3 regions of the Hydrogenophaga sp. L76 genome follow, and region 2 is predicted to be linked to each of the others. Evidence: predicted binding sites of a transcription regulator. Region 2 holds the regulator's gene; each other region holds the start of a gene.
The links. The regulator FNR, encoded in region 2, switches genes on or off when oxygen is low (the NO sensors DNR and NnrR bind a similar motif). The targets are predictions, from matches to a motif close to TTGATNNNNATCAA.

Region 1: a site for FNR is predicted at 3,718-3,731, ahead of ubiU (ubiquinone anaerobic biosynthesis protein UbiU). Genes of this name have one in related genera too.
Region 3: a site for FNR is predicted at 8,241-8,254, ahead of AC23D4_RS13910 (ribonucleoside triphosphate reductase). Genes of this name have one in related genera too.

The regions. Positions count from the first base shown of each region.
Region 1 is NZ_CM172807.1:2,871,466-2,882,036, reverse strand. It holds gene ubiD (4-hydroxy-3-polyprenylbenzoate decarboxylase) at 1-142, opposite strand, end outside; gene AC23D4_RS13865 (UbiX family flavin prenyltransferase) at 139-738, opposite strand; gene AC23D4_RS13860 (putative zinc-binding protein) at 731-1,171, opposite strand; gene ubiT (ubiquinone anaerobic biosynthesis accessory factor UbiT) at 1,168-1,689, opposite strand; gene ubiV (ubiquinone anaerobic biosynthesis protein UbiV) at 1,698-2,597, opposite strand; gene ubiU (ubiquinone anaerobic biosynthesis protein UbiU) at 2,600-3,634, opposite strand; gene ytfE (iron-sulfur cluster repair protein YtfE) at 3,759-4,481, opposite strand; gene AC23D4_RS13835 (Rrf2 family transcriptional regulator) at 4,608-5,087, shown strand; gene ccoG (cytochrome c oxidase accessory protein CcoG) at 5,098-6,522, opposite strand; gene AC23D4_RS13825 (type IV pili methyl-accepting chemotaxis transducer N-terminal domain-containing protein) at 6,671-8,602, shown strand; gene AC23D4_RS13820 (response regulator) at 8,599-9,285, shown strand; gene AC23D4_RS13815 (MFS transporter) at 9,455-10,571, shown strand, end outside.
Region 2 is NZ_CM172807.1:352,607-363,177, reverse strand. It holds gene AC23D4_RS01700 (DMT family transporter) at 1-234, shown strand, start outside; gene AC23D4_RS01695 (sulfite exporter TauE/SafE family protein) at 252-911, opposite strand; gene hemN (oxygen-independent coproporphyrinogen III oxidase) at 1,074-2,453, opposite strand; gene fnr (fumarate/nitrate reduction transcriptional regulator Fnr) at 2,633-3,352, shown strand; gene AC23D4_RS01680 (hypothetical protein) at 3,433-3,726, opposite strand; gene AC23D4_RS01675 (nitrogen fixation protein FixH) at 3,822-4,121, opposite strand; gene ccoG (cytochrome c oxidase accessory protein CcoG) at 4,157-5,530, opposite strand; gene ccoP (cytochrome-c oxidase, cbb3-type subunit III) at 5,701-6,609, opposite strand; gene AC23D4_RS01660 (cbb3-type cytochrome oxidase subunit 3) at 6,636-6,773, opposite strand; gene ccoO (cytochrome-c oxidase, cbb3-type subunit II) at 6,790-7,551, opposite strand; gene ccoN (cytochrome-c oxidase, cbb3-type subunit I) at 7,563-9,008, opposite strand; gene ccoS (cbb3-type cytochrome oxidase assembly protein CcoS) at 9,076-9,213, opposite strand; gene AC23D4_RS01640 (heavy metal translocating P-type ATPase) at 9,257-10,571, opposite strand, start outside.
Region 3 is NZ_CM172807.1:2,888,786-2,899,356, reverse strand. It holds gene AC23D4_RS13955 (SirB2 family protein) at 1-378, opposite strand, end outside; gene AC23D4_RS13950 (alkene reductase) at 419-1,522, opposite strand; gene AC23D4_RS13945 (VOC family protein) at 1,655-2,077, shown strand; gene AC23D4_RS13940 (GlxA family transcriptional regulator) at 2,078-3,127, opposite strand; gene AC23D4_RS13935 (sterol desaturase family protein) at 3,246-3,980, shown strand; gene AC23D4_RS13930 (tetratricopeptide repeat protein) at 4,030-5,334, shown strand; gene AC23D4_RS13925 (DUF2917 domain-containing protein) at 5,380-5,682, shown strand; gene AC23D4_RS13920 (LLM class flavin-dependent oxidoreductase) at 5,847-6,872, shown strand; gene AC23D4_RS13915 (acyl-CoA dehydrogenase family protein) at 6,883-8,181, opposite strand; gene AC23D4_RS13910 (ribonucleoside triphosphate reductase) at 8,380-10,401, shown strand; gene nrdD (anaerobic ribonucleoside-triphosphate reductase) at 10,438-10,571, shown strand, end outside.

The DNA.
Region 1 (10,571 bases), 2.1 Mb from region 2:
GCAGGGCCGGGCCGCCGGCGCGCAGGACGCGGTCGCACAGCGCGGTCATTTCCAGGTGCGGCGAGACCGGTTCGTTGATGCGCCGCAGCTCGCCGGTTTGTTCCAGCTGGGCCATGAAGTCGCGCAGATCCCTGTAAGTCATGCGGGCGCGATGTCCATGCCCTGCCAGCGTTGGCTCAGCGTGTGCGGCACGTCCAGCAGGTCGAGCACGCGCGCCACGCTGGCGTCCACGATGTCGTCGAGCGTTTTGGGCCGCAGGTAGAAGGCGGGCATGGGTGGGCAGACGATGGCGCCCATCTCGGTGACCGTGGTCATGTTGCGCAGGTGGCCCAGGTGCAGCGGGGTCTCGCGCGTCATCAGCACGAGCCGGCGGCGTTCCTTGAGCATCACGTCGGCCGCGCGGGTGACCAGGTTGTCCGACAGGCCGTGGGCGATGGCCGCGAGCGTGCGCATGGAGCAGGGCGCGATGACCATGCCGTCGCAGCGGAACGAGCCGCTGGCCGGCGCGGCGCCGAGGTGGGCCGCGTCGTGCAGCGTGTGCACCAGCGGGCGCAGCGCGTCATGCGCGAGCTTCAGTTCGTGGCGCAGCGTGAGCCAGCCGGCGTCGGACACGACCGCGTGCACCTGCACACCGGACATCGCGCCCAGCACCTGCAGCAGGCGCAGGCCGTACACCGCGCCGCTGGCGCCGGTGATGGCCACCAGCAGGCGCCGCTGGGCGGAAGGGGCCTCAGTCATGCAGGGCCTCTGGTTCGGGTTCCGTCGCCGTTGCAGCCGTCGGTTCGGTCGCGGCGAGCTGGTGCAGACCGGCGCTCACCTGCGCCAGCACCTGCTGGGCCTGCTCCGGGTCGAAGTCTTCGTGCTGGCGCTTGCGCACGCCATAGGTTTGCAACTGGTGGTGCTGGTCGGGGACGATGCCGTGGCGCGCCAGGCTGCTCTTCACGCACACCAGCGGGCAGCCATCGAGCGCCACGATGGGGCGGCCCGAGCGCGCGGTTTTCAGCAGCGAGGGCACGTCGCCGCCGACGCCGGCGATGCACGACATCTCGGCCAGACCGGCGCGGTCCAGGCGCACGGCCACATGGTTGGCCAGCTGCGCGGCACTGGAGCAGCCCGAGCAGGCGTAGACCAGCGGGCGGGCTGCGGCGGCGCGGCTCGCTGGCGTGCTCATCGCTGCCAGGGGCGCGAGCCCGCGGCTGGGCTGGCCAGGCGTGCGCGCAGGCGCTCCCACACGCGCGGCGGCGTCCAGTGCTGCGCATCGAACACCGGCAATTCCAGCGCGTCGAGCGCGTTCTTGACCACGAGGCCGAGCTCGGTGTCGCCCTCCATCGAGAGGCGGCGGTTGAAGAACAGGGTGTCGGGGTCGTCCTGTCGCCGGGCCAGGCGCACGAAGTCGTGCGCGTTGGCGCTCAGCGTCAGCTCGGTTTCGGGCTGCGGCGGGCAGGCACGGAACAGCGTGCCACGCCAGACGAAGTCGAAGCGCAGGCCGGCGTCGCGCACCTGGATGCGGATGCGCTGGCCCTGCAGGCGCTGGCGCACGTCGGCCGGCAGCTGGCGCGCGAGCACGAGGTTGAGCGCGGTGACCAGCAGCATCGAGCCGGGGTAGGCCGGCAGGCGCCCGAGCAGGGCGCCCACCGGAGCGGGCAGCACGTGGTGGGTGTCGGTGCGGGCGGTGGTGGTCGTGTGCATGGGGGCTTTCAGGCGAGGGCGGGTTCGATGCGGTCCTGCCCGGGCTGGCCGTGCCAGTAGCCGTTGCAGTCGCGGTCGGGCAGCAGAGGCAGCAGGGCAGCGCGCGCCGCAGGACCCGCAAGCGTTTTGCGGCGCACCGCGTCGTACAGGCCGATCACCTCGGCCGTGTGCAAGGACTGCGGGCTGATGCGCGCCACGTCCACGCCGAGCGTGCACAGATCGTCCCAGGCGTCGATCAGGTTGTGCACCCGTGCGGACTGGGTCTGGATGCCGTTGAGCACGAGGAACTCGGCCTGCTCGCGCGTCTTGAGCATCAGGCCGTCGGGGTGATCGATGCAGCTGAAGCGGCAGTCGTCCTTGGGCAGGTTGCGGTGGCGCGCGGTGAAGCAGCGGGCCGAGAAAGCGAGCGGCAGGCGGCCGTGCACGAACACCTCGGTCTGCAGGCCGGCCGGGCGCTCTTGCTGCAGCAGGGCCAGGTCCTGGCGCGGCATCTCCAGCGGCGCGACCCAGCGCGTGGCGCCCATCGACGCCATCCATTGCAGCGAGGGGCCGTTGTAGATGTTGAGGTGCGGGCCGGCGACGAAACCGCGCTGACCGGCCAGTGCCCCCACCGCACCCATGTCGTTGGCCTCGACCAGGAAGTCGGTGTTCGCCGCGACCTTCTGCATCGCGCTCACGTCCGATCCCGACTCCAGCAGCACCTGGGTGGAGAGCACGGCGGTCTTGCCCGCCGAGCGCAGCAGCTCGGCCACGTCGAGCCAGTCGGACAGGCGCAGCTCGTGGCGGCGCGAGCAGGTGACTTCGCCGAGGTAGACGATGTCCACCGCGGTGGCGGCCATGGCCTCGTAGAAGTCGAACACGGTCTGGCGCGGCCAGTAGTACTGCAGGGGTCCGAGAGAAAGTTTCATGTTCACTTCCATGGACGGTGGTAGGCGCCCAAGGTGTGTTGCTGACCTTCCGCGACCTGGTCGAGCGAGGCCATCCAGGCGCTCCTGGGCGTGTAGTGCTGGGGCTGGGCCTGGCAGCTGTCGATGGCTTCGCGCCAGACCTTCGTGACCTGGGCCACGTAGGCCGGGCTGCGCTGGCGCCCTTCGATCTTGATCGCGCGCACGCCCATCTGCGCCAGCTGCGGCAGCAGCGAAAGCGTGTTGAGGCTGGTGGGCTCTTCGATCGCGTAGTAGCTGGTGTCGTCTTCCACATCAAAGCGCCCCTTGCACAGCGTGGGGTAACCCGCGCTTTCGCCGGTGGCGTAGCGGTCGATCAGCACGCCGTTCAGGCGCGACTCCAGGCCCTTCGGGGTTTCCTGCCAGCGCACCGCCTTGGCGGGTGAACACACGCCGTGCGTGTTGGGCGATTCGCCGGTGACGTAGGACGAGAGCGCGCAGCGCCCTTCGACCATCACGCACAGGCTGCCAAAGCCGAACACCTCGATCTCCACCGGTGTCTTCTGCACCACCTGGCGCACCTGGTCGAGCGAGAGCACGCGCGGCAGCACGGCGCGCGAAATGCCGAACTCGCGGTGGTAGAGGTTGATCGCTTCCGGGTTGGTGGCCGAGCCCTGCACCGAGAGGTGCAGCCGCAGCTGCGGGTGGCGCTGCGTGGCGTAGCGCATGAGGCCGGGGTCGGCGAGGATCACCGCGTCCACGCCCAGGTTCACCGCCTTGTCCATCGCCTCGCGCCAGCGCTCCGGCTGCGCGGCCTGGGGGTAGGTGTTGAGCGCCATGAACACCTGGCAGCCGCGCGCATGCGCGTAGGCCACGCCGCTGGCGATGGCCGCGTCGTCGAAGTTCAGGCCGGCGAAATTGCGCGCGTTGGTGGCGTCGCGCAGGCCCAGGTAGACGCAGTTCGCGCCGTGGTCCACCGCGGCCTTGAGCGCGGGCAGGCTGCCGGCCGGGCAGACCAAGTCCAGGTAGGGGTGGGCTTCTTGCGTGGGTTCGATGGCCATAGAGAAGGAGGTCGTGAACGGGGCATGGCGGACAGGCCGGAGCCAGGCCGGCGCGACCTTATCAACCGCCCGCCGCGCGGGCGTTGACCTGGGTCAAGGGGCTCATGGCTTGATCTGGCGCAAGTCAGGCACAACCACAGGCCGATCCGCAGCCGGTCTGCACCTGGGCCTCGAACTGCGGGAACAGCACGTTGTTCTCCAGGTGGATGTGGTTGATCAGGTCGTCGGACAGCTGCGCAATGCCGGCGTACAGGGCGCGCCAGGTGTTGCAGGCGCCGCGCGGCGGGTTGGCGTCGTCGGTGAGGGCCATCAGGCGTTCGAGCTGCGCGCCGTGGCCGGTGTGGTCGTCGCGCATGGCCTGGATCGGCCCGCTGTCCGCACCCTGGCCACCGCTGCGCAGCAAGGGGAACAGCACCTGTTCTTCCAGCGCCATGTGGCCCAGCAGTTCGGCCTCCATGGTCTCCAGCAGATCGGCCAGTCCGACCGGCACGTCGGGGCTCTCGCGGTGCACGGCCTCCACGCGGCGGGCCATGCGGATCAGTTCGGGCAGCTGCTCGCGGTGCACCGCGTGGTAACGCGTGAGGATGTGGTCCACCAGCGCTTCGGGCGATTCGGTGGCGGGCAGTTCGCTCGGGCGCTCCAGTTCCGCGAGTTCGGCCAGCACCGCGTCCAGCGGCAGGCCCTTGCTGGCGCAGGCCTGTTGCAGCGGCACCTGGCCACCGCAGCAGAAGTCGAGCTTGAGACGGCGGAACACCGCGGTCGATCCCGGCAGGTTGACGGCGATCTGGCCAATGGCCTGCTGGGCGCGGTCGGCGGTGGGGATGGCAACGGTGGCGGCGTGGTTCATGGGGCTTCCTTAAATATTCACAACGAATGCATGTATTAAAAGATAAAATTCAGACGAGGTGAATATTTCCTCAGAACGACACGGGGTATCCGGAAGAACGATGCCCCGCCGCCAGGAGATCCCGGCATGCGACTGACCCACTGGAGCGACTACAGCCTGCGGGTGCTGATGTACTGCGCCGCCTGCGCGCAGCGCGAAAAGCCCGCCACCATCAGCGAGATCGCCGAGGCCCACGGCATCTCGCGCAGCCACCTGACCAAGATCGTGATGACGCTCTCGGGTCTGGGGCTGCTGGAGACCACGCGCGGTCGCGGCGGCGGTCTGCGCCTGCTCAAGCCGGCGCAGGCGATCGTGCTGGGCGACGTGATCCGCCAGACCGAGACCGACTTCACCCTGGTTGAATGTTTCGACAGCGAGCACAACACCTGCCGGCTCGACGGCTATTGCCGCCTCAAGGGCGCGCTGCAGCAGGCGATGGACAGCTACCTCGCGGTGCTCGACGGGGTGACACTGGCCGACCTGATTGCGCCCATGCCGGCTGTCGGTGGCGCGAAATCGGCTGCCCGCATCCAGCTGGTACCGGGCTTGCCTGCCTTCAGGAACTGAGCTGAGCCGCTCAGTGACGCGGCACGACGAAGGTCGTGCGCACGGTGAGCGCTGGCTCCGTTGGACCGTCCACCGGCAGGACCTCGATCGCCACCGGCAGTGTCTGGCCACTGTGGCGCTGTGCCCATGCGAGCGGCAGCACCAGGCGCACCGGCATGCTGGCGGTGCCGTTGGCGCCCACCGACAGTTCGGCCGCCGTGTCCAGGCGCAGGCCCTCCAGACCGGTGACCCGGGTGATGTAGTCGCGCGGTCGCTCCAGGCTGTTGGTGATCTGCATCCGGTAGGTGTTTTCCACGTCGCCGTTGCCGGTCTGGCGCGCCAGCGCGCCGCGGTCGCGGCTGAGCGCCACGCCGTAGTCGCTGCGGTTCCCGACGCTCCAGACGAAGGCGCTGCCCAGCACCAGCAGCAGGGCGGCGTAGACCAGCACGCGCGGGCGCCAGACCCGCCGCAGCATGCGCGCAACCGACCAGCCCTGCTCGATGCCGTTGCCCGACGAGTAGCGGATCAGGCCGGGCGCGTAGCCCATCTTGTCCATCACCTCGTCGCAGACGTCGATGCAGGCCGCGCAGGCGATGCATTCGTTCTGCAAACCGTTTCGGATGTCGATGCCGGTCGGGCACACCTGCACGCACAGCGTGCAGTCGACGCAGTCACCCAGGCCCAGCGCCTTGGGGTCGGCCTTGCGCGAGCGCGCACCGCGGTTTTCGCCCCGCTTCGTGTCGTAGGCGATGACCATGGAATCCATGTCGATCAGCGCGCTCTGGAAGCGCGCGTAAGGACACATGTATTTGCACACCTGCTCGCGCATGAAGCCGGCGTTGCCGTAGGTGGCGAAGCCGTAGAAGAAGACCCAGAACGTGGCCCAGGGCGTGAGCGTCAGCGCCAGGCTCTGCCCGGCCAGGCTGTGGATGGGGATGAAATAGCCGGTGAAGCTGAAACCGGTGAACAGCGCGATGGCGATCCAGGCCACCTGCTTGCCGGCCTTGCGCAGCAGCTTCTCCAGCCCCCAGGGCCGGGCGTCCAGCCGCATGCGCGCACTGCGGTCGCCTTCGGTGTGCCGCTCGATCCAGAGGAAGATCTCGGTGTAGACGGTCTGCGGACAGGCGTAGCCACACCACACGCGGCCGGCGATGGCGGTGACGAAAAACAGCGCCAGTGCCGACAGCACCAGCAGCGCGGCGAGGTAGATGAAGTCCTGCGGCTGCAGCACCAGGCCGAACACATAAAAGTGCCGATCCTCCAGGTTGAACAGCACCGCCTGGCGGCCATTCCAGCGCAGCCAGGGCAGGCCGTAGAACACGATCTGGGTCAGCCAGACCATCACCCAGCGCCAGCGCGCAAAGCGCCCGCTGACCGAGCGCGGGTAGATCTTCTGCTGCTGGTCCAGCAAGGGAAAGAACACCGGCTGGGCCGCCGGTTCGCGGGGATTTGACATGGCATCGATGGCGCTAAAAGATGCATTTTAAATGCACATTAGTTTGACGATCTGGCGCCGTGCAAACCCCTGCCCGTGCCGGGGTCTCCGGCCCCGGGTGTGCAACGGGCTGGTATCGGGGTCGGTGCAAAGCCGCTAACCTACGGTCATGCCATCCACCGTCTCGCTCTCGATCAAGCTGATCCGCATCGGCGCCAGCCTGCTGGTCGTCGCGCTGGCTTCGATCGGGCTCACGCTGTGGGTGACCTGGCAGCTCGAAGGCGGTGCCGCGGCGGTGAACGAAGCCGGCCGCATGCGCATGCAGACCTGGCGCCTCAACAGCGCGGTGGCGGCCCAGCTGCCGGCCAGCGAGGTCCAGGCCCTGGTGTCCCAGTTCGACGGCAGCCTGGGCCTGCTGCGCAGCGGCGACCCCAGCCGTCCGCTGTTCGTGCCCTGGGACGACGAGGTGGCCCAGCAGTTCGTCATTGTCGAGGCGCTCTGGCAGAACCAGCGCCCGCTGTGGCTGGGTGAGCAGCCACCCGATGCGGCGCGCTCGCTGCAGGCCGCGGGCGAGTTTGTCGACGCCATCGACCGCTTCGTGCTGGTGATCGAGAAGCAGCTCTCGGGCTACACCGCCATCCTGAACCTGTTCCAGTTCGTGATGATGGCGCTGGCCATTGGCGGGGCGGTGATCATGCTCTACACCGGTTACCTCTATGTCATCAACCCGCTGGCGCACCTGCGCAGGGTGCTGGCGCAGGTGGAAGCGGGCGAATTCGGCACCCGCATCGACGTTGACACGCAGGACGAGTTTGGCCAGGTGGCTGCCGGCTTCAACCGCATGGCCAGCACCCTGCAGTCGCTCTACGAGGGGCTGGAGGCCAAGGTGCAGGCCAAGACGCAGCGCATCGAGGCGCAGCGCGCCCGGCTGGAATCGCTGTACGAGGTGAGCGCCTTTCTGGCCCAGGCCAACACCATCGAGGAACTCTCGCGCGGCTTTTCGCAGCGCGTGCGCCAGGTCATGAAGGCCGACGCGGTGGCGGTGCGCTGGTCCGACGAAGCCAACCAGCGTTACCTGATGCTGGCCTCCGACTGTTTTCCGCAGGAGATGCAGGAGGAAGAGCGCAGCCTGCTGGCCGGCGCCTGCGCCTGTGGCAACCTCAAGCCCGACGCCCGCACGCGCGTCATCCCCATCCACAGCCACGACGACGCGCCCATGCGGCACTGCGCGCGCGCGGGCTATGAAAGCCTGGTGAGTGTGCCGGTGCGCCTGCAGCAGCGGCTGATCGGCGAGATCGACCTGTTCTTCCGCAGCGACGTGCAGCTCAACGCCGACGAGACCGAGCTGCTCGACGCGCTCGCCAGCCACCTGGCCAGCGCGCTCGAAGGTTTGCGCGCGGCGGCACTGGAGCGCGAGGCTGCGGTGGGCGAGGAGCGCGCCCTGCTGGCGCGCGAGCTGCACGACTCGATCGCACAATCGCTCGCTTTCCTGAAGATCCAGGCCGGCCTGCTGCGCAGCGCGTTGCAGAAGCAGCAGCCCGACCAGGTGAGTTCCACGCTGGACGAGCTCGATGCCGGACTGAAAGAGAGCATCAACGACGTGCGCGAGCTGCTGGTGCACTTCCGCACCCGCACCAACACCGACGACATCGAGGCCGCGCTGCAGGAAACGCTGCAGAAGTTCCAGCACCAGACCGGTCTGCCCACGCGCCTGCAGCTCGATGGGCAGGGTCTGCCGCTGCCGGCCGACGTGCAGGTGCAGGTGCTGCATGTGCTGCAGGAAGCGCTGTCCAACGTGCGCAAGCACGCCGGCGCCAGCCACGTCAGCCTCGACGTGTTCAAGGGCGCGCACTGGCGCTTTGCCGTGCGCGACAATGGCGCCGGCTTCGACACCCGGCAGCAGCGCAGCGAGAACCACGTCGGCATGAAGATCATGCGCGAGCGCGCCGAACGCATCGGTGCCAGCGTCGAGCTGGTGTCCAGCCCCGGCCAGGGCACCACGGTGACCCTGACCCTGCCCCCGTACCCGGTGAGCGGCCGTGGCATCGGCACGCTGGGCCTGAACCTGCAAGAACTGTCCGAGACCCTGCCCGCCCCATGAGCCAAGCCCCCGCGCCCCGCATCCAGCTGCTGCTGGTCGACGACCACAACCTGTTCCGCCGCGGCCTGCGGGCCCTGCTGTCGCAGGACGAGCGCTTCGAGGTGATCTGTGAGGCGGGTGACATCGGCGAAGCCCTGCGCTGCCTGGCGCAGGCGCCCAGGCCCGACGTGATCCTGCTCGACAACCACCTGCCCGGTGTGCGCGGGGTGGACGCCATTCCCGCGCTGAAAGACGCCGCGCCGGGCACGCGCATCCTGATGCTCACCGTGAGCGAAAACGAAGACGACCTGGCCGCCGCCCTGCGCGCCGGCGCCGACGGCTACCTGCTCAAGACGGTGGAGTCCGACCACCTGGGCGACACCATCGTCAAGGTGCTCGACGGTGAATCCGTGATCAGCCCCGAGATGCTGACCAAGCTGGTCTCGGTGTTCCGCGCGCGCCCGGCCGAGAGCGCGCCTGCCCCCCTGGAACCGGCCAGCGGCCCATCGCCCGACCTGCTCTCGCCGCGCGAGCGCGAGATCCTGGTCCTGATTGCGCGCGGCGACAGCAACAAGCTGATCGCGCGCGCGCTCGACATCGCCGAGACCACGGTGAAGATCCACGTGCAGCACATCCTGCGCAAGCTCGGCCTGAGCTCGCGCGTGCAGGCCGCGGTCTACGCCACCAGCCGCGGTCTGGCCTGAAATCCGCTTGATCCACATCAAGTCGGCGTGATTCCGACTCCGGGGTAGTTCTTCCGGACGATGCCGGTTGTCGGGCCATCGTTCGTCTGCCTTGTGCTCGCGCCACCATCGGTGGATATTCGGCCGGGCGCGAAAAGCAGACATTCCTGTCATGCCTCAGGAGAAAAACATGGCCTCTGAACTTCGCAATCAACGGAAAGCCTGGTCGGTGCTGATCGTCAGCACGCTGGCCTTCACCGTCTGCTTCATGGTGTGGATGATGTTTGGCGTCATCGGCATCCCGATCAAGAAAGCGCTCGACCTCAATTCCACGCAGTTTGGCCTGCTGATGGCCACGCCGGTGCTCACCGGCTCGCTGGTGCGCGTGCCGCTGGGCATCTGGACCGACCGCTACGGCGGCCGCATCGTGATGACCATCCTGATGGCGCTCACCGTGCCGGCGATCTGGATGATGAGCTACGCCACCGCCTACTGGCACTTCCTCACCATCGGCCTCTTCGTCGGCCTGGCCGGTGGTTCGTTCTCGGTCGGCACGCCCTATGTGGCGCGCTGGTTTCCGAAGAACCGCCAGGGCATGGCCATGGGCGTGTACGGCGCCGGCAACTCGGGTGCTGCGGTCAACAAGTTCGTCGCGCCGGTGCTGCTGGTCGCCTTCGGCTGGACCATGGTGCCGCAGGTCTACGCGGCCATCATGCTGGGCACGGTGATCCTGTTCTGGCTCTTCAGCCACAGCGACCCGGCGCACCTGGTGCCGAGCAACGTCACCTTCAAGGACCAGCTCAAGTCGCTGAAGGACCCCAAGGTCATCAAGTACTGCCAGTACTACAGCATCGTGTTCGGCGGCTACGTGGCGCTCTCGCTCTGGATGGTGCAGTACTACGTCGGTGAGTTCGGCCTCGACATCCGCGTCGCCGCCCTGCTGGCCGCAGCGTTCTCGCTGCCCGGTGGCGTGCTGCGCGCCATCGGCGGCATCCTGTCGGACAAGTTCGGCGCCCACAAGGTCACCTGGTGGGTGATGTGGGTGAGCTGGATCTGCCTGTTCCTGCTGAGCTACCCGCAGACCGACTTCACCATCGCCACCGTTGACGGCCCCAAGACCTTCCACATCGGCCTCAATGTCTACATGTTCACCGGCCTGATGTTCATCCTGGGCATCGCCTGGGCCTTCGGCAAGGCCAGCGTCTTCAAGTACATCAGCGACGACTACCCGAAAAACATCGGCGCCATCAGCGGCATCGTCGGCCTGGCCGGCGGCATGGGCGGCTTCGTGCTGCCCATCATGTTCG
Region 2 (10,571 bases):
TTCTATGGGCTCGCCGCCAGCATGTGGACCGTCTGGCTGTGGATGACCGGGCTTCGGACAGTACCTGCCTCACGTGCGGGCGTGTTCACGGTGATGCTACCGGTTAGTGCCGCGGCCATCGGGGTGCTGTTCATGGGAGAACGGTTGACGCCGTTGCAGATGCTGGCGTTCGGTATCGCGCTACTGGGCTTGATCCTGGCAACCCTGCCCGCTCGCCAGTCGACCAAGCGCTGACCCGCTTCAGCTACCGGTCACAGGCAGAACAAGCCAGTGGGGTTGGTCAGCCCCATCCAGAGTGCCCAGCCAGAAGTCAGAGCAAGCGCCAAGCCGGCCAAGCGGATGGCCCAAGCTCCCGATTGACCGCCTCGCAGGCGCAGCAACAACCAGGGAGCCGCCGTGAGGGAAATGGAAGTACCCAATGAGAACAGCGCCATGATGGCAGCTCCCTCGAACACGTTCGCCGAGAGCGATGCCACGAGCAAGGCGGAATACAGCAGACCGCACGGCATGAACGCCCAGCCGATACCCAACACAATGGGCGCACGGGGGCCCAAGCGGGTAAGCACCGGGCGTGCCTTGCGCCACAGCGATTGGCCCAGGCTGTCAATCCAGGCGGGTTGGCGTGCTTGCCAGATCAGTGCCAGCCCAAGGAGAAATGCCGCCGCGTGGAACATGGTCCAGAGCGGCCGGATCGCGATGGTGTTGGTCCCCAGCACCGCAAGCCCCTGGACCGATCCCGCTGCGAAAGCGCCGAACAGTGAATAACCCAGCATGCGACTGAACTGGAAGGACCACAAAGCCTGCGTGCTGCGAGCTCCCGCCGCGCGGCTGATCCCGGCGCAGGCTGCACCGCACATGGCAACGCAGTGGGGGCCCCCCACGATGCCCATGAACAGGGCCGTGATCGCCATGGAAGTTTGCATGAAAGAACTGTAGCAGTGTGTGCGTCTTGGCCTTCGAAGGCAAAGTCAAACCCGCACCCACAAGGATTGGATGCTTTTTTCCAGCGCACGCGCCAACTCGTGCGCATTTCTCGCGGGCCGAGCCCCGCCCCAGGTATCCGAATTGACCGTTCAGATGATCTTTGAAAACCGGGCCCGGTCCAGATCAACCTGCAGGTTCTTGTCGAACACCATGGCAATGGCCCGGACCAGATACCAGCCCGTCGGCGTGACCTGAACACCGCTGTCATCCAGGGTGACCAAGCCGTGTTCGGCCAGTCCGGCCAACACCTCGAGTTCACGCGCGAAGTAGCTTTTGAATTCGATCAGATGCCCCAGTTCGATCGATTCGTACTGCAGCTGACCCTGACACATGATGGACATGATGACGGCACGGCGCAGCAGATCATCGCGCGTGAGCACAAGACCACGCACGATGGGCAGCCTGCCCTGATCGAGGGCATCGTAGTACTCCTCCAGCGTCTTGGCGTTCTGGCTGTAGGTAGCACCGATGCGACCAATAGCGGAAACCCCCAGAGCGATCAGATCACAATCGGGCTGCGTGCTGTAGCCCTGAAAGTTGCGATGCAGGCGGCCCTGGCGCTTGGCAACCGCGAGTGCATCCGTCGGCAGGGCGAAATGGTCCATGCCCACGTAAACATACCCGGCATCGCTCATGGCATCCAGCGATGCTGACAACATGGACAGCTTGTCGCCAGGACTGGGCAACTCGGCGGAAATGATGCGACGTTGTGGCTTGAAGCGGGACGGGAGATGCGCATAGGCGTATAGCGCAATGCGGTCCGGCCGCAACTGGTTCACTTGCGCGAGCGTGCGTGCAAACGACTCGGGCGTCTGCAGCGGCAGACCGTAGATCAGATCAACGTTGACCGACTCGAAACCGATCTTGCGCGCAGTGTCCACCAGCGCGAACACCTGTTCAGCGGGTTGCACGCGGTGCACCGCTTTCTGAACGGCAGGGTCGAAATCCTGGACACCAAAACTGAGACGGTTGAAGCCCAGTCTCGCCAAGGTCTGAAGCCGCTGGTCGGTCACGGTCCGGGGATCCACCTCGATCGAGTACTCGCCACCCGGCACCAACTTGAAGTTGCGCCGGATCATCGTCATGAGATCCTCAAGCTCTGCATCGGACAGAAAGGTAGGCGTGCCGCCACCCAGGTGCAACTGGGACACGCTGTGCCCCTTCCCAAAATGCTGGACCTGCAACTCCACCTCACGTGACAGGTAGCGCAGGTATTCGGCCGCCCGTTCGTGGTGTTTGGTGATGACCTTGTTGCAGGCGCAGTAATAGCAGACCGACTCGCAGAACGGAATGTGTACGTAGATGCTGAGCGGAAGAGCCAACGAGCCGGCTCTGCGCTGCTCCAGCGCTTGTATATAGTCGCCCTCGGTGAACGCTTCCACAAAGCGGTCAGCCGTCGGGTACGACGTGTACCGCGGACCGGGAACATCGAATCGCTTGAGCAATTCATCGGAAATGGCGTGACTCACAAACTGTTCTCCAATGCTGAGCCCCGAATGTGCACCAGGCTCGCAGATCCTCCCTTGATCTTGATCAAGCCCCCGTGTGTTCGCAAGCCATCGCTCCCAGGAAGGGCCTGGCACGCGGCCATTTCCTCGACACAAGTCCCAGCTATGCGTTAAGCTCACCACCGATTTCCGGATAATTTATGGACGCACAAAGCATCAAAGTCGCCTGTTCGAGTTGCAACCTGCGAGAATTGTGTCTACCCATGGGTCTCAACCCAGACGAAATGGACAAGCTCGACAATGTCATTTCGGCGCGGCGACGCATCAAACGCGGGTCGGCACTTTTCAGTACGGGTGACCGGTTCACCTCGCTTTACGCGGTGCGTTCCGGCTTCTTCAAAACCTGTGTCACCACGGCCGATGGCAGGGATCAAGTGACCGGCTTCCAGATGACCGGAGAGATCATCGGCCTGGATGGCATCGTGAGCGACCGCCATTCCTGCGATGCCATCGCACTGGAAGATGCTGAAGTCTGTGTGATGCCGTTTGATCAAGTCGAGGAACTCTCCCGAGAGTTCACCACCCTTCAACACCATGTGCACAAGATCATGAGCCGCGAAATTGTGCGCGACCACAGTGTCATGCTGCTGCTTGGCAGCATGCGCGCAGAAGAACGCCTCGCGGCGTTCCTGCTGAATTTGGTTCAGCGCCTGCACGCCCGCGGCTTCTCCCAGTCCGAGCTGATTCTCCGCATGACACGCGAAGAAATTGGTAGCTACCTGGGCATGAAGCTGGAGACGGTGAGCCGCACTTTTTCCAAGTTCGTGGACGAAGGCATCATCGAGGTCAAACAGCGTTACGTCCACATCAAAAACACCGAAGGGCTCAAGCTGATCGTGACCCCCCCGACCGGTCACTGAACCCAACATCTGTCCCAACAGGAAGCCTCAGCTGGAAACACTCCGCTGGGGTTTTTTATTTTGGAGATCTGCAGGAGCGTTCAGGAACAAGATTCATTCTTGGCACAATCCCGCGGCCGCTGATCCGGCGGGACGGGACACCGGTTCACTTCAAAAGGTGACATGGACAGCAAAGAGGTGAGTGCACTCGACACCATGGCCACGATCCAGAAGGTGAAAAATGCCAGCGTGTAGACCGCTGGACGAGACAACTCCAGAGGAGCCCCAAACCAGTGAAGATCACTCGGATCGATCATGGCAAACACGATCATCTCCAGAACCGCCGCCACCAAAAATGCGGGCCACGCAATCCACATCCATCGTTGAGCCGTCATTCCTGTTTCTCCTCGGGTGTTGTTGTGATCGATTCCGGGCATAACCGGTGCATAGTCGTTCAGGCCATGGCTTGGGATAGTCGCAGCACGCGCTATTACTTCGTCGGTGGCACCACAGGGGAGGCTGCGTGGTTCCGAGCCTGGTGAGCCGGTTGAAGTTGAATCAGCGCTTCGGCACGAGCTTGTCCGTCCAGCATCTGGGCCGCCTTCAGGTCGCGCTCAAAGTCGGCCTTGTTGAGCACCGGGTCTGCGCCCTTCACTGCAATGACGGCCGTGATGATGGCGGCCACAACAACCACCAATGGCCCCCCCACCACCAGCCACATGTGGGGAACGCGCCACCAAGGAATCGGGAGCTGTTCATTGACCGGTGTTTTGAGTATTGTGGTGTTCATAGGGAATCTTGAAACGGGTTGACTGAAAGTGGTGCTCAGCGCGGTACCAGGAAGGCCGCTTTTTCGGTGACACGTGTGCCCGAATCTCCGACAGCCTGGATTTCGAAATAGATGGAATGGGAACCGGTGGCAGCGGTTCCCGGGGGAACCTGGACCCGCATGACCGCAGAGCGTACTTCCGTCGGCAATACTTCAATCTCTGTTTCCGACGCAATGGCAATGCCCGGCAATCCGGAAACACCGATCACATAGCGTTGTGAGCGCTCGGTCGCGTTCATCACCTGCAACCGGAAGACGTTTTCGATGCGTCCCTGTTCCACCATGCGTGCCAACGCACCGCGGTCCCGGATGACATCAACCTTGAGTGGCTTGCGCAGAAACAGACTGACCATAACCGCGAGGCTGATGGCCAACAGGATGCCTGTGTACACCAGAACCCGCGGACGCATGGCCCGACGGATCATCTGCTGGGAGTTCCATCCTTGTGCAATACCGTTCTGGGTCGAGTATTTGACCAGTCCACGCGGATAGCCCACCTTGTCCATCACTTCGTCGCAGACGTCGATACAGGCACCACAACCGATGCACTCGTACTGCAGACCGTTGCGGATATCGATGCCCGTCGGACAAACCTGAACACACAGCGTGCAGTCTACGCAGGCACCCAGTCCCAGTGCTTTGGGGTCGGCCTTCTTCGAGCGCGGGCCACGCGGTTCACCGCGTTTTTCGTCGTAGGTCACGATCATCGTGTCCTTGTCAAACATCGCGCTCTGGAAGCGCGCGTAAGGACACATGTATTTGCAAACCTGTTCACGCATGAAGCCAGCGTTGCCGTAGGTGGCAAAACCGTAGAAAAATATCCAGAAAGTCTGCCACGGCCCCAGCGAAGCGGCCAGCGAGACCGCGGCCAACTCCCGAATCGGTGTGAAGTAGCCGACAAAGGTAAAACCGGTCCACAGCGAGAACAGAATCCAGAGTGCGTGCTTCGACCACTTCTTCCCGAACTTGCCAGCTGAAAACGCCGAATCGTCCAGACGCATGCGCGCCGAGCGGTCACCCTCGACCTTTTTTTCGATCCAGAGGAAAATTTCGGTGTAGACCGTCTGTGGACAGGCGTAACCACACCACAAACGACCGGCAACAGCCGTAAACAGGAACAATGCCAGGGCTGCAATGACGAATAGACCCGTCAGGTAAATGAAGTCCTGCGGATACAGTACCAAGCCAAAAATGTAAAAACGGCGCGCCTCAAGATCGAAGAGCACCGCCTGTCGGGCATTCCACTCTAGCCAAGGCAACCCGTAGAAAACGATCTGGGTGATCCAGACTGTGATCCAGCGCCACTGGGAAAACAGACCCGAAACCGATCGCGGGTATATTTTCTTGCGCGAAGCGTAGAGAGAAACCATGACCTCATCGTCTGCAGGAACCCCCTTGGGCGGTGGTTCCGGAACGGTGGGAGAGATGGTGGTCTGAATGGCGTTGGTGTCTGGCTTGGCGGAACTCACGAAGAACCCGATGTTGGGAAAAGAAAAAAGTTGCAGCGGTCGACCCGACCGCTGCAACTCTCTTTAAACGCTCAATTGGCCGATTTATTGGACATGCCCCATACATAGGAGGCCAGCACATTGATCTGAGCTTCGTTCAACAAAGCCGACTGGCCAGGCATCTGGTTGTTATAGCCATTGTTGATCGAACGGATGATGGCCTCTTCACCCCAGCCGTGCAGCCAGATACCGTCGGTCAGGTTGGGAGCACCCACAGCTGCCATACCCTTGCCGTCCATGCCATGACAAGCCGCACAAGCAGCGAACTTTTCTTTGCCTTGGGTGGCCCGCACGGAGTCGTGAGGACTGCCAGACAGGCTCAGCACAAAATTCGCCACGTTGCGCACGTCTTCAGCACTGCCCACGGCAGCAGCCATGGGGGGCATGACACCGACACGGCCCTGCGTGATGACCGTCTTGATGGTCGCATGATCACCACCACCCAGCCAGTCATTATCGGTCAGGTTGGGAAAGCCTTTGGCACCGCGCGCATCCGATCCATGGCACTGGGCACAGTAGTTCATGAACAGGCGCTCACCGATTGCCATGGCTTCGGAGTCACCAGCAATCTGCTCGGGAGTCATGCCGCTGAATTTGGCGTAGATGGGGGCGATTGCCGCCTCCACCTTGGCAACTTCAGCTGTGTGTTGACCCTGCGAACTCCAGCCCAGTGCACCCTGAAATTTGCCAAACATGGGATACAACGCACCATAGGCCAGTGCGAAGATGACCGTGATGACGAACAGATACACCCACCACCTGGGTAGCGGGTTGTTCATCTCCGCCAAGTCGCCGTCCCAGACGTGCCCGGTGGTGTTGTCGGCATGGGTGGTCGCCTTGGTAGTGCCGCTGATCCAGAGCAGGACCAAGCAGGCGATGATGCTGATCAGCGTCAGTCCACCCACGTAGAGGTGCCAGAAATCACTTGTAAAGTCGCTCATGATGTTTCTCTTGTTGGTGCCGCGGTTTAGTCGTCAGTGAAGGGCAGCTGGGCTGCCTCGTCAAAACCAGCCTGGTTGCGTTTGGACCAGGCCCAGACCACGATGCCCACGAAGGTCAGCAGGCTGACCACCGTGACAATGCTGCGGAGATCGTTGATGTCCATGATGGGCCTTCCGCGTTTACTGGTTGGTACCAGTCGCCGCCGCGGGAGCTGGTTCAACAACCGGCGCGGCTTCAGTCGCGGGTGCAGCAGCCTCGGTCGCTGGCGTCACATCAGCAACGGCGGGCGCTGGAGCGACTTCGGCAGCTACCGGACGGACAGCGCTGCGAGCGGTACCCAGTACCTGCAAGTAAGCGATCACGGCTTCCATCTGGGTCTTGCCCTTCACCGCATCGACCGACTGGGCGATCTCCTCATCGGAGTACGGAGCGCCCAATGTGCGGAGCACTTCCATGCGCTTGGGCATGCTGTCCGCATCCACCGATTTCTCACCCAGGAAGGCGTAGGCAGGCATGTTCGATTCAGGCACCACATCACGCGGGTTGTTCAGGTGCACACGGTGCCACTCGTCACTGTAGCGGCCCCCCACGCGATGCAGATCAGGACCCGTGCGCTTGGAGCCCCACTGGAATGGACGGTCGTACACGAACTCGCCAGCGACCGAGTAAGGGCCATAACGCAGTGTCTCGGCCTGGAAGGGGCGAATCATCTGCGAGTGGCAGTTGTAGCAACCTTCGCTGACATACACATCGCGACCGGCCAGCTGCAGTGCGCTGTAAGGTTTGAGGCCTTCGATCGGTGTGGTGGTGGACTTCTGGAAGAACAGGGGCACGATTTCAACCAGACCACCCACAGCCACCACAAGCGTGATCAACACGATCATGAGGAAGTTGTTGGTCTCGATCCGTCCGTGGCCTTCGATTTTTTCGTTGTTTGCCATGTTTTTACTCCTCAGGCGTGTGCAGGGTTGACGGCAAGGACAGGCACGTCCACAACACGGCCCTGGCGCATCGTCATGATGACGTTCCAGAGCATGACCAGCATGCCACCGAGGTACAGCAAACCACCCAGCAGACGGATCACATAGAACGGGAAGGTGGCTTTCACCGATTCGACAAAGGTGTAGGTCAGGCTGCCGTCGGGATTGACCGAGCGCCACATCAGACCTTGCATCACGCCGGCAATCCACATCGCTGCGATGTACAGCACGATGCCGATGGTGGCCACCCAGAAGTGCAGTTCAATGGCGGGCACTGAGTACATCTTCTTCTGGCCGAATAGGCGCGGGATCAGGTAGTACAGCGAACCCATGGACACCAGACCCACCCAGCCCAGCGCACCGGAGTGCACATGGCCCACGGTCCAGTCGGTGTAGTGCGACAGCGCGTTGACGGTCTTGATCGACATCATCGGGCCTTCGAAAGTGGACATGCCGTAGAACGACAGGGACACGATCAGGAAACGCAGGATGGGGTCGTCACGCAGTTTGTGCCAGGCGCCCGACAGCGTCATGATGCCGTTAATCATGCCCCCCCAGCTGGGAGCCAGCAGGATCAGGGAGAACACCATGCCAACCGATTGCGTCCAGTCTGGCAGCGCGGTGTAGTGCAGGTGGTGAGGACCTGCCCACATGTAGGTGAAGATCAGCGCCCAGAAGTGGACGATGGACAGGCGGTAGGAGTAAACCGGGCGCTCGGCCTGCTTGGGGATGAAGTAATACATCATGCCCAGGAAGGCTGCGGTCAGGAAGAAGCCCACAGCATTGTGACCGTACCACCATTGCACCATGGCGTCCTGCACACCGGCGTAGGCCGAGTAGGAGTGCGTGGCGCTGGTCGGGATGGCCAGGTTGTTGAAGATGTGCAGCAGGGCAATGGTGATGATGTAGGCACCAAAGAACCAGTTGGCCACGTAGATGTGCTTGACCTTGCGGATGCCGACCGTGCCGAAGAACACGATGGCATAGGACACCCAGACCACAGTGATCAGCAAGTCGATCGGCCAGATCAGCTCAGCGTATTCCTTGCTCTGGGTCAGACCCATGGGCAAGGTAATCACCGCCGAGACGATCACCGCATTCCAGCCCCAGAACGTCAGCCAGGCCAGCTTGTTCGAGAACAAGGCGGTGTGACAGGTTCGTTGAACCACGTAGTAGCTGGTAGCAAACAGCACCGACCCACCAAACGCAAAAATCACCGCGTTGGTGTGCAGCGGACGTAGGCGACCATAGGTCAGCCATTCAATGCCCATATTGAGCTCGGGCCAGGTCAACTGGGCCGCGATGATTACACCCACCAGCATGCCCACCACGCCGTAGATCACGGACATGACGGCAAACCCGCGGACCACACTATCGTTGTAGACCGCCGGTTGGCTGGCCTTTGTTGTCACGGACATACAGAACTCCTCAAAAATGTCACTTGGCGAGTGTCTACAGGCACCCTGCCAGCCGCCTTGACTTAAGTCAATCACCTCGGAGAATACGCTCGCCTTCTCGCTCGATGTTGTCAAATTGCCCCGCGTGGAGCGCCCACCAGAAAATGCCGATGATGGCGAAGACCAGAACCACGGAGAGCGGAACCAGCAAATACAAAACGTCCATGGTGAATACCTCTGGAAACCTCGGTTCGAAAACAAGCGCGATCTTACGCCGGCCACCCCATACCGGACTGGGTATCCGAGGATCGGACAGGAATATGGGTCGCCAGCCGCAGCGCGTTGCCAATGACCAGCAGAGAACTGCCCGCCATGCCCAACCCGGCCAGCCATGGCGGCATCCAGCCGATCAGGGCCATCGGGATGCTGACCACGTTGTAGAGCGCGGCCCATATCAGGTTCTGGCGCACAATGCGCATCGTGGACTTGGCCAGCTTCAACGTCAAGACCACATCCATGACTTCGCCGCCCTGGATCACATAGTCCGATTGGGCCTGTGCCAGGGGAGCTGCATGCCCAAGAGCAAACGAGGTGTCGGCTCGCGCCAGCACCGGTCCATCGTTCAAGCCATCACCTACCATAGCCAGGCGGTGGCCCCTGGACTGGAGGTTCACCACCTCGGCCAACTTCTGTTCCGGCGTGGCGCCGGCGATGACATGGTCCACGCCCACCGCCTGCCCGACCTGGCGCGCGGCGGCTTCACGGTCCCCGGACAGCAGCCAGGTCTGGATGCCCAATTCGCGAAGAGCGGATACGGCGGCCTGTGCGTCCTCACGCAAACCTTCCTGAAACTCGAAAGTGGCCAGCCATCCCTGGCCGTCAGCCAGATGGGCCAGAGGCGCGCCGTCCACTTCGTCGGTCGCCCCACGGTTTACGCTACAAAATGCGGCTGATCCCAGCCGCAGTGGCCCTCCGTCCAACAGTTTCGCCTGCATGCCCTGACCCGCCATCTCCTGCATGTCCGTGAAGCTGATGGGCACGTAGTCTGCACCTGCCGCATCGAACTGCGCCTGGACCAGCGCCCGTGATACGGGGTGCAGCGAGCCCTGTGCCAGCGAAGCCGCCAGCAACAGCACGTGGGCCGGATCCGCGCCGTCCCTGGTGCGCACAGCCTGAAGCTTCAACTGGTCATGGGTGAGTGTCCCTGTCTTGTCAAAGATCACTGTGTTGATCCCAGCCAGTGACTCAAAGGCCTGCAACCGGCGGACCAGAATGCCGCGACGGGCCAGCGCGCCGGCCGACGTGAGCATGGCTGCGGGCGTCGCCAGTGAGAGCGCACACGGACAGGTGACGATGAGCACCGCCACCGCCACCGCCAGCGCCTTGCTGTGATCGATCTGCCACCAGTACCAGCCAGCGAAGGCGGCCGCCAAAAGCACCATCACCAGGAACGGCGCCGCAATACGGTCGGCCAGCACCGCCAGCCGCGGCTTTTCTGTGGATGCTTTTTCCATCAGCGCCACGATTTGGGCAAACCGGGTATCGCGCCCCAGGCGCTGAACGGCCACCAGCACCGGGCCGCCC
Region 3 (10,571 bases), 2.1 Mb from region 2:
CACCGCGATGCTGGCCATGATGCCCACCACCGACAGTGCCGCGACAAAGGCGAGGGCCTTGCCGGTGCGCGTCGGCGCGCGTTTGAGGGCAAAGCTGCCCAGCACGATGTAGACCACCAGCAGCACCAGCTTGGCGCCCAGCCAGGGGTTGTGCCAGGGGTTCAGCTGCAGCAGCCACCACAGCGTGGCGCCGGCGAGCAGCAGCAGCGAGTCGATGACCGGGCTCAGGCCACGGGCCAGGTCGCGCATGGGCCAGGCCTGCCCCGCCAGCACACCCAGGCCGCGCACCACGAACACCGACACGCTCAAGACCACCAGGGTGATGTGCAGGTGTCGGAGCCAGGGGTAGAGGGCGGCAATCAGTTCGGGTGCGGGCATGGTCCGCGCATCATAGGGGGCCGCGCGCGTGGTGGCAGATTCAGTCGGCGAGGGTCGGGTAGTCGGTATAGCCCTCGGCACCGCCGCCGTAGAAGGTGGTCTTGTCGGGGGTGTTGAACGGGCCACCCGCGTGCAGCCGCGTCACCAGGTCCGGGTTGGCGATGAAAGCCTTGCCGAAGGCCACGAGGTCGGCGCCTTCGGCCAGCGCCTGGCGCGCCATCGTCAGGTCGTAGCCGTTGTTGACCATCCAGGCGCCCCGGCCGCCGGCTTCGCGGTAGGCGGCCTTGAGCGCGGCGTAGTCGAAGGGACGCTCCGGCAGTTCCCGCGGGCCGCCGGTGGCGCCTTCGATCAGGTGCAGGTAGGCCAGCTGCAGGGGAGCGAGTTTGCGCACCACGTGGTCAAACAGCGGCTGCGGATGGTCATCGCTCGCGTCGTTGGCCGGCGTCACGGGCGAGAGGCGGATGCCGGTGCGGTCGCCGCCGACGGCTTCGGTCACGGCGCGCGTCACCTCCAGCAGAAAGCGCGCGCGGTTGGCGATGCTGCCGCCGTGGTCGTCCTTGCGGTGGTTGCTGCCGCTCTTGAGGAACTGGTCGATCAGGTAGCCGTTGGCGGCGTGGATCTCGACGCCGTCGAAGCCGGCGGCGATGGCGTTGAGCGCGGCGTGGCGGTAGTCCATCACGATGCCGGGAATCTCTTCGGCGTCGAGCGCGCGCGGCTCGGAGGTGTCCACGAAGGTGGGTACGCCGTCCCTGATCAGCACCGTCTTGGTGTGGGCGCGGATCGCCGAGGGCGCGACCGGCGCGCCAAAGTGCGGCTGCAGCTCGCGGTGTGACACGCGGCCCACGTGCCAGAGCTGCACCACGATCTTGCCGCCGACATCGTGCACCGCCTGGGTCACGCGTTTCCAGCCGTCGAGCTGCTCGGTGCCGTAGAGGCCGGGCACGTCGGCGTAGCCCTGGCCCTGGTGGGTGATGGCGGTGGCCTCGGTGACCAGCAGGCCGGCGCTGGCGCGTTGGGCGTAGTACTCGGCCATCAGCGGCGTGGGGATGGCGTCGGGCGCGCGGTTGCGCGTGAGCGGGGCCATGACGATGCGGTTGGACAGGCTCAGGGCGCCGACTTGCAGGGGTTCAAACAGGGTGGTCATGGCTGGGTGTGGCGGGGTGGGTAGGTGATGTGGCCCAGTCTACGCTTCACGGTCCGCGCAGGCCGTCGCCGACGGGCGGTGACCCCGCAGCGGGTGTTTCAATAAGTGATGGCGGGCGGTATAACCTGGCCCATGATCCACCTCCGCGAAATCGACCACCTCGTGTTGCGCGTCGTGAATCTCGATGCCATGCTGCGGTTTTATGGCGATGTGCTGGGCTGCCGCATCGAGCGCCGCCAGGATGGCATCGGGCTGGTGCAACTGCGTGCCGGGCGCTCGCTGCTCGACCTGGTGCCCGTGGACGGGCCGCTCGGTCGCGCTGGCGGCGCGGCGCCGGGACCGCAGGGGCACAACCTCGACCATTTCTGCTTCCGGGTGGAGCCGTTCGACGAGGCGCAGATCCGCGCCCAGCTGCGGGCGCACGGCGTCGAGGCCGGTGAACTGGCCTCGCGTTATGGCGCCGAAGGCGAGGGCCCCTCGCTCTATGTCACCGACCCCGAAGGCAATGTGGTGGAGCTCAAGGGGCCACCCGATGGCGCGTCCCCGGCGCTGTGATCAGGCCGTGCGGCCCTGTCGCAGCACCTCGCGCAGGCCCGAGAAGCGCCTGCGGTACTGGGCCGGCGTGAGGTTGACCTCGCGCTTGAACAGGCGCGCGAAATAACCCGCGTCTTCGTAGCCCACCTGGCCGGCGATGGCCTCGATCGAGTCCTCGCTGCCCTCCAGCAACTGTTTGGCCTCTTCGAGCCGCACGTGGTGCACGTACTGCAGCGGTGACAAGCCCGTGGCCTGCTGGAAGCGGCGCACGAAGGAGCGCTCGGACAGGCCCGAGAGCTGCGTCATCGCCGCCACCGGGCTGGGCTCGCCGTAGTGGTCGGCGACCCAGAGCTGGCAGCGCGTGATGACCGCGTCGTCCGACTGCCGGCTCGCCGAGAGCCGCGCAAACGGCTGCTGGCCGCTCTCGTGCCAGTCGATCAGGTACAGGCGCGCCATCTGCATCGCCGCCTCCAGACCCACCAGCCGGGCGATCAGGTACAGCGCGAGGTCTTGCCAGGAGGTGCCGCCACCGGCCATCACCAGGCGCTGGCCCTCGCCCGCGGTCACCAGCGCGCGCCGGCGGTGCAGGCGGATGCCCGGGTGGCGCTGCGCCAGCACGTCGCAGTAGGCCCAGTGGGTGGTGGCGTCCTCGCCTTCGAGCAGGCCGGCTTCGGCCATCAGCAGCGCGCCCGAACAGGCCGCCGCGATGATGGCGCCCCGGGCATGGGCTTCGCGCAGCCAGGCCGCTTCGGCCTCATAGCGTCCGCGCAGGTCGGTGCTCGGCACCACGAACACCTCGGGGATGCAGATGACCTGCGGGGCCACGGCGTCGGCGATGGAGGTGTCGGGCGCCAGGTGCACGCCGTTGGCAATGGTCAGGGGCTGGCCGTCGGCCGAGACGATCTGCACCCGCAGCAACGAACTGCCCGGGCGGTCCTCCACCACCAGGGGCCAGTCGCGCCCCACGCCCATGAACATGTCGCTCATGCCGAACAGCATCGAGGCCGCCACCTCGGGCAGCGCCAGGATGGCCACGGTGGCGAGCACGGGGGCGCCGTCGGGGGCGGACATGGCGGTTTTGTCGGGTGGCTGTCGGATTTGACTGCAGGTGAAAACGGGGGGTCTGCCTACAGTGCCTGACCGATTCTAGAACCGTCAAATCCCCTTGCAACCCCTCACTGGAAACACCATGTCCTGGCCCGAAACCCTCACCCTGGCGGTGCTGCCCGCCTTCCTCCTGCTCGATGCCATCACCCACGCCCACGCTGGCCGCGTGCGCGGCTGGCGCTCGCGGGCCCTGTCCATCACCGTGGTCAACGCCGGGATGGCGCTGGTCGTCGGCCACCTCTGGAGCCGCTTCTTCGGAGGCCTGCACGTTTTCGACGGGGCCGCCTTCGGCACCGCTGGCGGCGCGGCGCTGGGCGTGCTGGTGTACCAGTTCTTCCACTACGGGTACCACCGCAGCGCACACCGCTTCGACACCCTCTGGCGCCTGGGCCACCAGATGCACCACAGCGCCGAATCGCTCGACCCCTGGGGTGCCTTCTACCTGCACCCGCTGGACACGGCGCTGTTCACCACGCTCTCCAGCCTGGTGCTGTTTCCGCTGCTCGGCCTGAGCCCCGAAGCGGGGGCCTGGGCGGTGGCGCTGCTGACCTTTCTCTCGGTGTTCCAGCACACCCGCGTGCGCACACCGACCTGGCTGGGCTACCTGATCCAGCGGCCCGAGAGCCACGCCATCCACCACCAGCGCGGTGTGCACGCGCACAACTACGCCGACCTGCCGCTGTGGGACCTGCTGTTCGGCACCTTCCGCAATGGACCGGCGAACGCGCCCTGGCCCGAACTGGGTTTCCACGACGGCGCCTCCGCGCGCATTCCCGAAATGCTGGCGTTCCGCGACGTGTCGCGCGCCCGGCACTGATCCCCTTCCTTCCTTTCTTTTTTCCTCACCCCAACCCTGGAGCATTCCCATGACCACGAAAGACACCGTCGGCTACACCCTCTCGGGCGGCAACGCCCACGCCCAGGACCTGCTGGAGCAGGCCTTGCACCAGTTCCGCTGCTTTGCCGACAACCCCCTGGCCACCGCCGAAGCGGCGCTGGCCGAAGCCCCCGACCTGGTGATGGCCCAGGTGCTGCGCGCCTGGCTTTTCCTGCTGTCCTCGGAAGCGGCCGCCGTGGCGCCGGCCCGCGAGGCCCTGGCGGCCGCGCGCGAGCTGCCGCACAACGAACGCGAGGCCTGGCACCTGCGGGCCATCGCGCAGTTGTGCGATGGCCAGTGGCACGCCGCCGCGCTCACGCTGGAAGACCTGAGCGTGCACTACCCGTTGGATGCACTGGCCCTGCAGGCCGGCCAGCAGCTCGACTTCTTCGTGGGCGACTCGCGCATGCTGCGCGACCGCATCGCGCGTGCGCTGCCCGCGTGGTCCGCCACCCTGCCCGGCTGGCACGCGGTGCTGGGCATGCAGGCCTTCGGGCTCGAAGAAACCGGCGACTACGCCCGCGCCGAACGCCTGGGGCGCCAGGCCGTGGACCTGCAGCCCCGCGACGCCTGGGCGCAGCACGCGGTGGCCCACGTGCTGGAGATGCAGGGCCGGCGCGACGAGGGCATCGAGTGGATGCGTGGCAACGAAGGCTGGCAGACCGACAACTTCCTGGCCGTGCACAACTGGTGGCACCTCGCGCTGCACCACCTCGCGCAGGGCGACCTGCCCGAGGTGCTGGCGCTGTACGACGGGCCGATCCACGGCCACCGTCCCGAGGTCCATGTGGAGCTGGTGGACGCGAGCGCCTTGTTGTGGCGGCTGGACCTGCAGGGGGCGGACGTGGGTGCGCGCTGGGAGCGTCTGGCCGAGCGCTGGGCGCCCTTCGCGGGCGACGGCCACTACGCCTTCAGCGACTGGCACGCGGCCATGGCCTTCGTGGCCGCCGGGCGCGAGGACCTGCTGCAGGCGTTGCTGCAGGCCCAGCGCCAGGCCATGGCCAGCGAGGGCGACAACGCGGCCTTCACGCGCGAGGTCGGCTCGGCGGTCACGCAGGCCTGCATCGCCTTCGGCCAGCAGGACTGGGCGCGTGCGGTGGCCCTGCTGCGCCCGGTGCGCAGCCAGTCGCACCGTTTCGGTGGCAGCCATGCGCAGCGCGACCTGATCGACCTCACGCTGATCGCGGCGGCCCAGCGCAGCGGCCAGAAAGCCCTGGCGCGCGCGCTGGAGCAGGAGCGTTTGGCCCTGGCCCGGCAGCGCCTGCCCGCGCGGCGCGAGGCGCTGACCGCCTGACGCCCGTTCCTTCCCACCTTTCGCTGGCCCCGCCGGCCTTGAACCATGCACACCGTACAGCTGTCCCTGCCTTCCACCCTGCGCCTGTCGCGCCGGCCGCACCCGGCCGCCAGCTCGCGCCCCGCCACCGACACCTGGGTGCTGCTCCGGGGGACCCTGCATCGCATCGCGCGGCCACTGGGCTGCCGCATCGAGTGCATCGCCGGGCGGGCCTGGATCACCCACGACCGCGACCCGCGGGACACCGTGCTGGAAGCGGGTGAAAGCCACACCTGCGACCGGCCCGAGCGCCTGATCGTGCAGGCCCTCGAAGCGCTCACCCTGCGGGTGCTCCCGCCGGCCGGGTGAGCCGGATGGCGCTGCGTTGACCGCGTTTCCCGTGCGTCGGCGCTCCGGTGGGGCCATCAAGGGACGCTGATCGGTGGGTGGATGCGGCGCGCCGGGGGAGGGGTACAGGGGTCTTTCGCGGGCTCACCGGCCTGCGGGATGCAAAGCATCTGACAATGCGGTCCATGAATCCCATGCCCAAGCCCCTGCAAGACATCCGCCTCTCCCTGCTCGATCTCGTGGCCGTGCGCGAAGGCGGCACGGTGGCCGATGCGCTGGCCATCACCGTGCGCACCGCGCAACACGCCGAAGCCCTGGGCTTCACACGCTACTGGCTGGCCGAGCACCACAACATGAGCGGCATCGCCAGTTCGGCCACGGCCGTGCTGGTGGGCCACATCGCTGGCGCCACGCAGCGCATGCGCGTCGGCTCTGGCGGCGTGATGCTGCCCAACCACGCGCCGCTGGTGGTGGCCGAGGCTTTTGGCACGCTGGCCGAGCTCTACCCCGGCCGCATTGACCTGGGCCTGGGTCGCGCGCCCGGCACCGACCCGCTGACCATGCGCGCGCTGCGCCGCGACCGGCGCGAAACCGAAGACGATTTCCCGCGCGACGTGGCCGAACTGCAGCGCCTGCTGGGCGATGCGGTGCCGGGCCAGAAGCTGATCGCCATGCCCGGCGCGGGCACCCATGTGCCGATCTGGCTGCTGGGCTCCAGCCTGTTCTCGGCCCAGCTGGCGGCCGAGCGTGGTCTGCCCTACGCCTTCGCCTCGCACTTTGCACCGCGTTACCTGCTGCAGGCGCTGGACCTGTACCGCCACAACTTCAAGCCCTCGGCGGTGCTGGACAAGCCCTACGCCATCGTCGGCGTGCCACTGATCGCCGCACCCACGGACGACGAAGCCGAGTACCTGGCCAGCAGCACCTACCAGCGTGTGCTGGGCATCCTCACCGGCAAACGCGGCCAGCTGCCGGCGCCGGTCGCCGGTTTCATGGAAACGCTGGACACCCAGGCCAGTGCGGCGATCGCCGACTTCCTGGCCTGTGCGGTGATCGGTGGCCCGGACACGGTGCGCGCCGGTTTGCAGAAACTCGCCAACGCGACCCAGGCCGACGAGTTCATGCTGGTGAGCGACGTGTTCGACCCGGCGCTGCGCCTGCGTTCACTGGACATCGCTGCGGCGGCGATGCGCGAGCCGGTGGCGGCCTGAACTGGGCCCTTCAGGCCGACAGGTGTGGCGGCGTGCGCATCTGCTCGGGCGTCGTGAAGTAGGCCGAAGACGCGCCCATGCGCGCGCGGGCCCGCTCCAGCTCGTGCCGCGCCACGCTGCGCAGGTGCACCTCGTCGGGGCCGTCGAGCAGGTGCAGGGCGCGGCCCCAGGTCCAGAACTGCGCCAGCGGCGTGTCGGGCGACAGGCCCATGGCGCCGAAGATCTGCATCGCGCGGTCCACCACGCGGGTCTGCAGGCCCGCGGCCACCACCTTGATCGCGGCCACCTGCGCGCGCACGGCGGCGGGTTCGGCTTGCTCGGGGTGGTCAAGCAGCCAGGCGCAGCGCAGCACCAGCAGGCGCGCCTGGTCGATCTCGATGCGCGACAGCGCGATCCACTCCTGCACGTTGGCGTAGTCCGCCAGGTATTTGCCGAAGGTCTGGCGCTCCAGCGCGCGTTCGGTGGCGAGCGCCAGCGCCAGCTCGCACTGGCCGATGGTGCGCATGCAGTGGTGCACGCGGCCCGGTCCCAGCCGCGCCTGCGCCATCGCAAAACCTTCGCCCCAGCCGCCGAGCAGGTGGTCGGCCGGCACGCGCACCTGGCGGAACACGATCTCGCCATGCCCCTCGGGCGCGTGGTGGTGCACCACGCTGATGTTGCGCACCACGTCCACGCCCGGCGTGTCCAGCGGCACCAGCACCATGCTGTGCTGGCGGTGCCGGGTCTCGGCCGCGGCGCTGTCGTCGGGCGCGTTGCGCGCCATCACGATCAGCAGCCTGCAATGCGGGTGCGCCACGCCGGTGATGAACCACTTGCGGCCGTTGAGCACGAGGTCGTCGCCCTCGCGCCGCACCGTGGTCTGCAGGTTGGTCGGGTCCGACGAGGCCACGTCGGGCTCGGACATGGCGAAGGCGGATCGGATCGTTCCATCGAGCAGCGGCGTGAGCCACTGCGTGCGCTGCGCCGATGTGGCGAAGCGGTGCAGCAGCTCCATGTTGCCGGTGTCGGGCGCGCTGCAGTTGAACACCTCGGCCGCCCAGTGCAGTTGGCCCATCGCCTCGGCCAGCGGCGCGTAGTCGAGGTTGTCCAGCCGCGTGCCAGGCTCGTCCTTGCGCAGCCCGGGCAGGAACAGGTTCCACAGCCCTTCCTCGCGCGCCAGGGTCTTCAGGTCTTCGAGGAAGGGTGGCGGGTAGTCCCCCTGCTGCACCGCCTGGTGCCAGGCCGCGTTGTGCGGCAGCAGGTAGGTGTGCATGAAGGTCTCCAGCTGCTGCTGGAGCGCCTGCGCCCGGGGGCTGTGATCGAAGTCCATGCCGGGATTCTTCAGGCTCAGCGCCGTCCTGTCAGAACGCGCGTGACAGCCGCACCCGGTTGACGCAGATCAAGCCGGTGAAAGGCCGGAAACGGCGTTGGAAGCTGCGTCGACCTTGCGTCAAATCAAACTACCTATGGTGTCTGGCGGGTATCTTGAACACCATAGGTAGTGTTTTTGATCCAGGAGGCGAGAGCTATGAAAGATGCGATGGTGGTCAGTCTTCCAAGGGAGGTGATCAAGCGTTCGGGCCTGCGCGAGGCCTTCGATGCCGACAAGATCCGGTCCGCGCTGGCGCGGGCCGGCCAGGCCAGCGGCGAGTTCGACGGCGCCGAGGCCGCGCTGTTGTGCGCCCAGGTGGTCAAGGTGCTGATCCACCGCTTCAAGGGTGCGCCGCCCGGCATCGAGCCGATCCAGGACGTGGTCGAACAGACGCTGATCGCGGCCAACCACCTCCAGACCGCGCGCGCCTACATCGTCTACCGCGAGCAGCACGCCACGCTGCGCGCCGACCAGCAGACGCTGGTGGACGTGGAATCGTCGATCAACGAGTACCTCACGCGCGCCGACTGGCGCGTGAACGCCAACGCCAACCAGGGCTATTCGCTGGGCGGGCTGATCCTGAACGTGGCGGGCAAGGTCACGGCCAACTACTGGCTTTCGCACGTGTACACGCCCGAGATCGGGCAGGCGCACCGCGAGGGCGACCTCCACATCCACGACCTCGACATGCTCAGCGGCTACTGCGCGGGCTGGTCGCTGCGCACCCTGCTCAACGAAGGCCTCAACGGCGTGCCGGGCAAGGTGGAGTCGGGGCCGCCGAAACACATGTCCTCGGCCGTGGGGCAGATCGTGAACTTCCTGGGCACGCTGCAGAACGAGTGGGCCGGCGCGCAGGCCTTCTCGTCGTTCGACACCTACATGGCGCCCTACGTGCGACAGGACGGCATGGATTACGCGGCGGTGCGCCAGTGCATCCAGGAGCTGATCTACAACCTCAACGTGCCCTCGCGCTGGGGCACGCAGACGCCCTTCACCAACCTCACCTTCGACTGGGTCTGCCCCGACGACCTGCGCGAGCAGGTGCCGGTGATCGCCGGGCAGGAAATGCCGTTCTGCTATGGCGAGCTGCAGGCCGAGATGGACCTGATCAACCGCGCCTACATCGAGGTGATGACCGAGGGCGACGCCAAGGGGCGCGTCTTCACCTTCCCCATCCCCACCTACAACATCACGCCCGATTTCCCCTGGGAGAGCGAGAACGCGCGGCGCCTGTTCGACATGACGGCCAAGTACGGCCTGCCGTACTTCCAGAACTTCATCAACTCGGAGCTGCAGCCGAACATGGTGCGCTCCATGTGCTGCCGCCTGCAGCTCGATCTGCGCGAGCTGCTCAAGCGCGGCAACGGCCTGTTCGGCAGCGCCGAGCAGACCGGCAGCCTGGGCGTGGTCACGGTGAACTGCGCGCGCCTGGGGCATCTGCACGCGGGCGACGAGGCCGGCCTGCTGGCCGCGCTGGACCGCCTCATGGAACTGGGCAAGCAAAGCCTGGAGACCAAGCGCAAGCTCATCCAGCGCCTGATGGACCAGGGCCTGTTTCCCTACACCAAGCGCTACCTGGGCACCTTGCGCAACCACTTCAGCACGCTGGGCGTGAACGGCATCAACGAGATGGTGCGCAACTTCACGGCGGACCAGCACGACATCACCAGCGACTGGGGCCATGCGTTTGCCGTGCGCCTGCTCGACCATGTGCGCGAGCGCATGACGGCCTTTCAGGAGGAAACCGGCCACCTCTACAACCTGGAGGCCACACCGGCCGAGGGCACCACCTACCGCTTCGCCAAGGAAGACAAGAAGCGCTGGCCCGGCATCCTGCAGGCGGGCACGGCTGAGCAGCCGTACTACACCAACTCCTCGCAGCTGCCCGTGGGCTTCACCGACGACCCGTTCGAGGCCCTGATGCGGCAGGAGGCGCTGCAATCCAAATACACCGGCGGCACCGTGCTGCACCTGTACATGGGCGAGCGCCTGTCCAGCGGCGCGGCCTGCGGTGAACTGGTCAAACGCGCGCTGACGCGCTTTCGCCTGCCGTACATCACCGTCACCCCCACCTTCTCCATCTGCCCCACCCACGGCTACCTCGCGGGCGAGCACCCGTTCTGTCCGGTCTGCGACGCTGAGAAGCTGGCCGCCAAACGCCAGCTGCAGGCCGCTTGATGCCCCGTCTTTCAACCACCCCAAAAGGAAACACCCATGAACACATCCACCCCATCGGCCGTCAGGTCAACGGCCGCTGACATGTCCCTGCGCGACGACGAACGCCAGCCCTGCGAGGTCTGGACCCGCGTCATGGGCTACCACCGGCCGGTCAGCAGCTTCAACCGGGG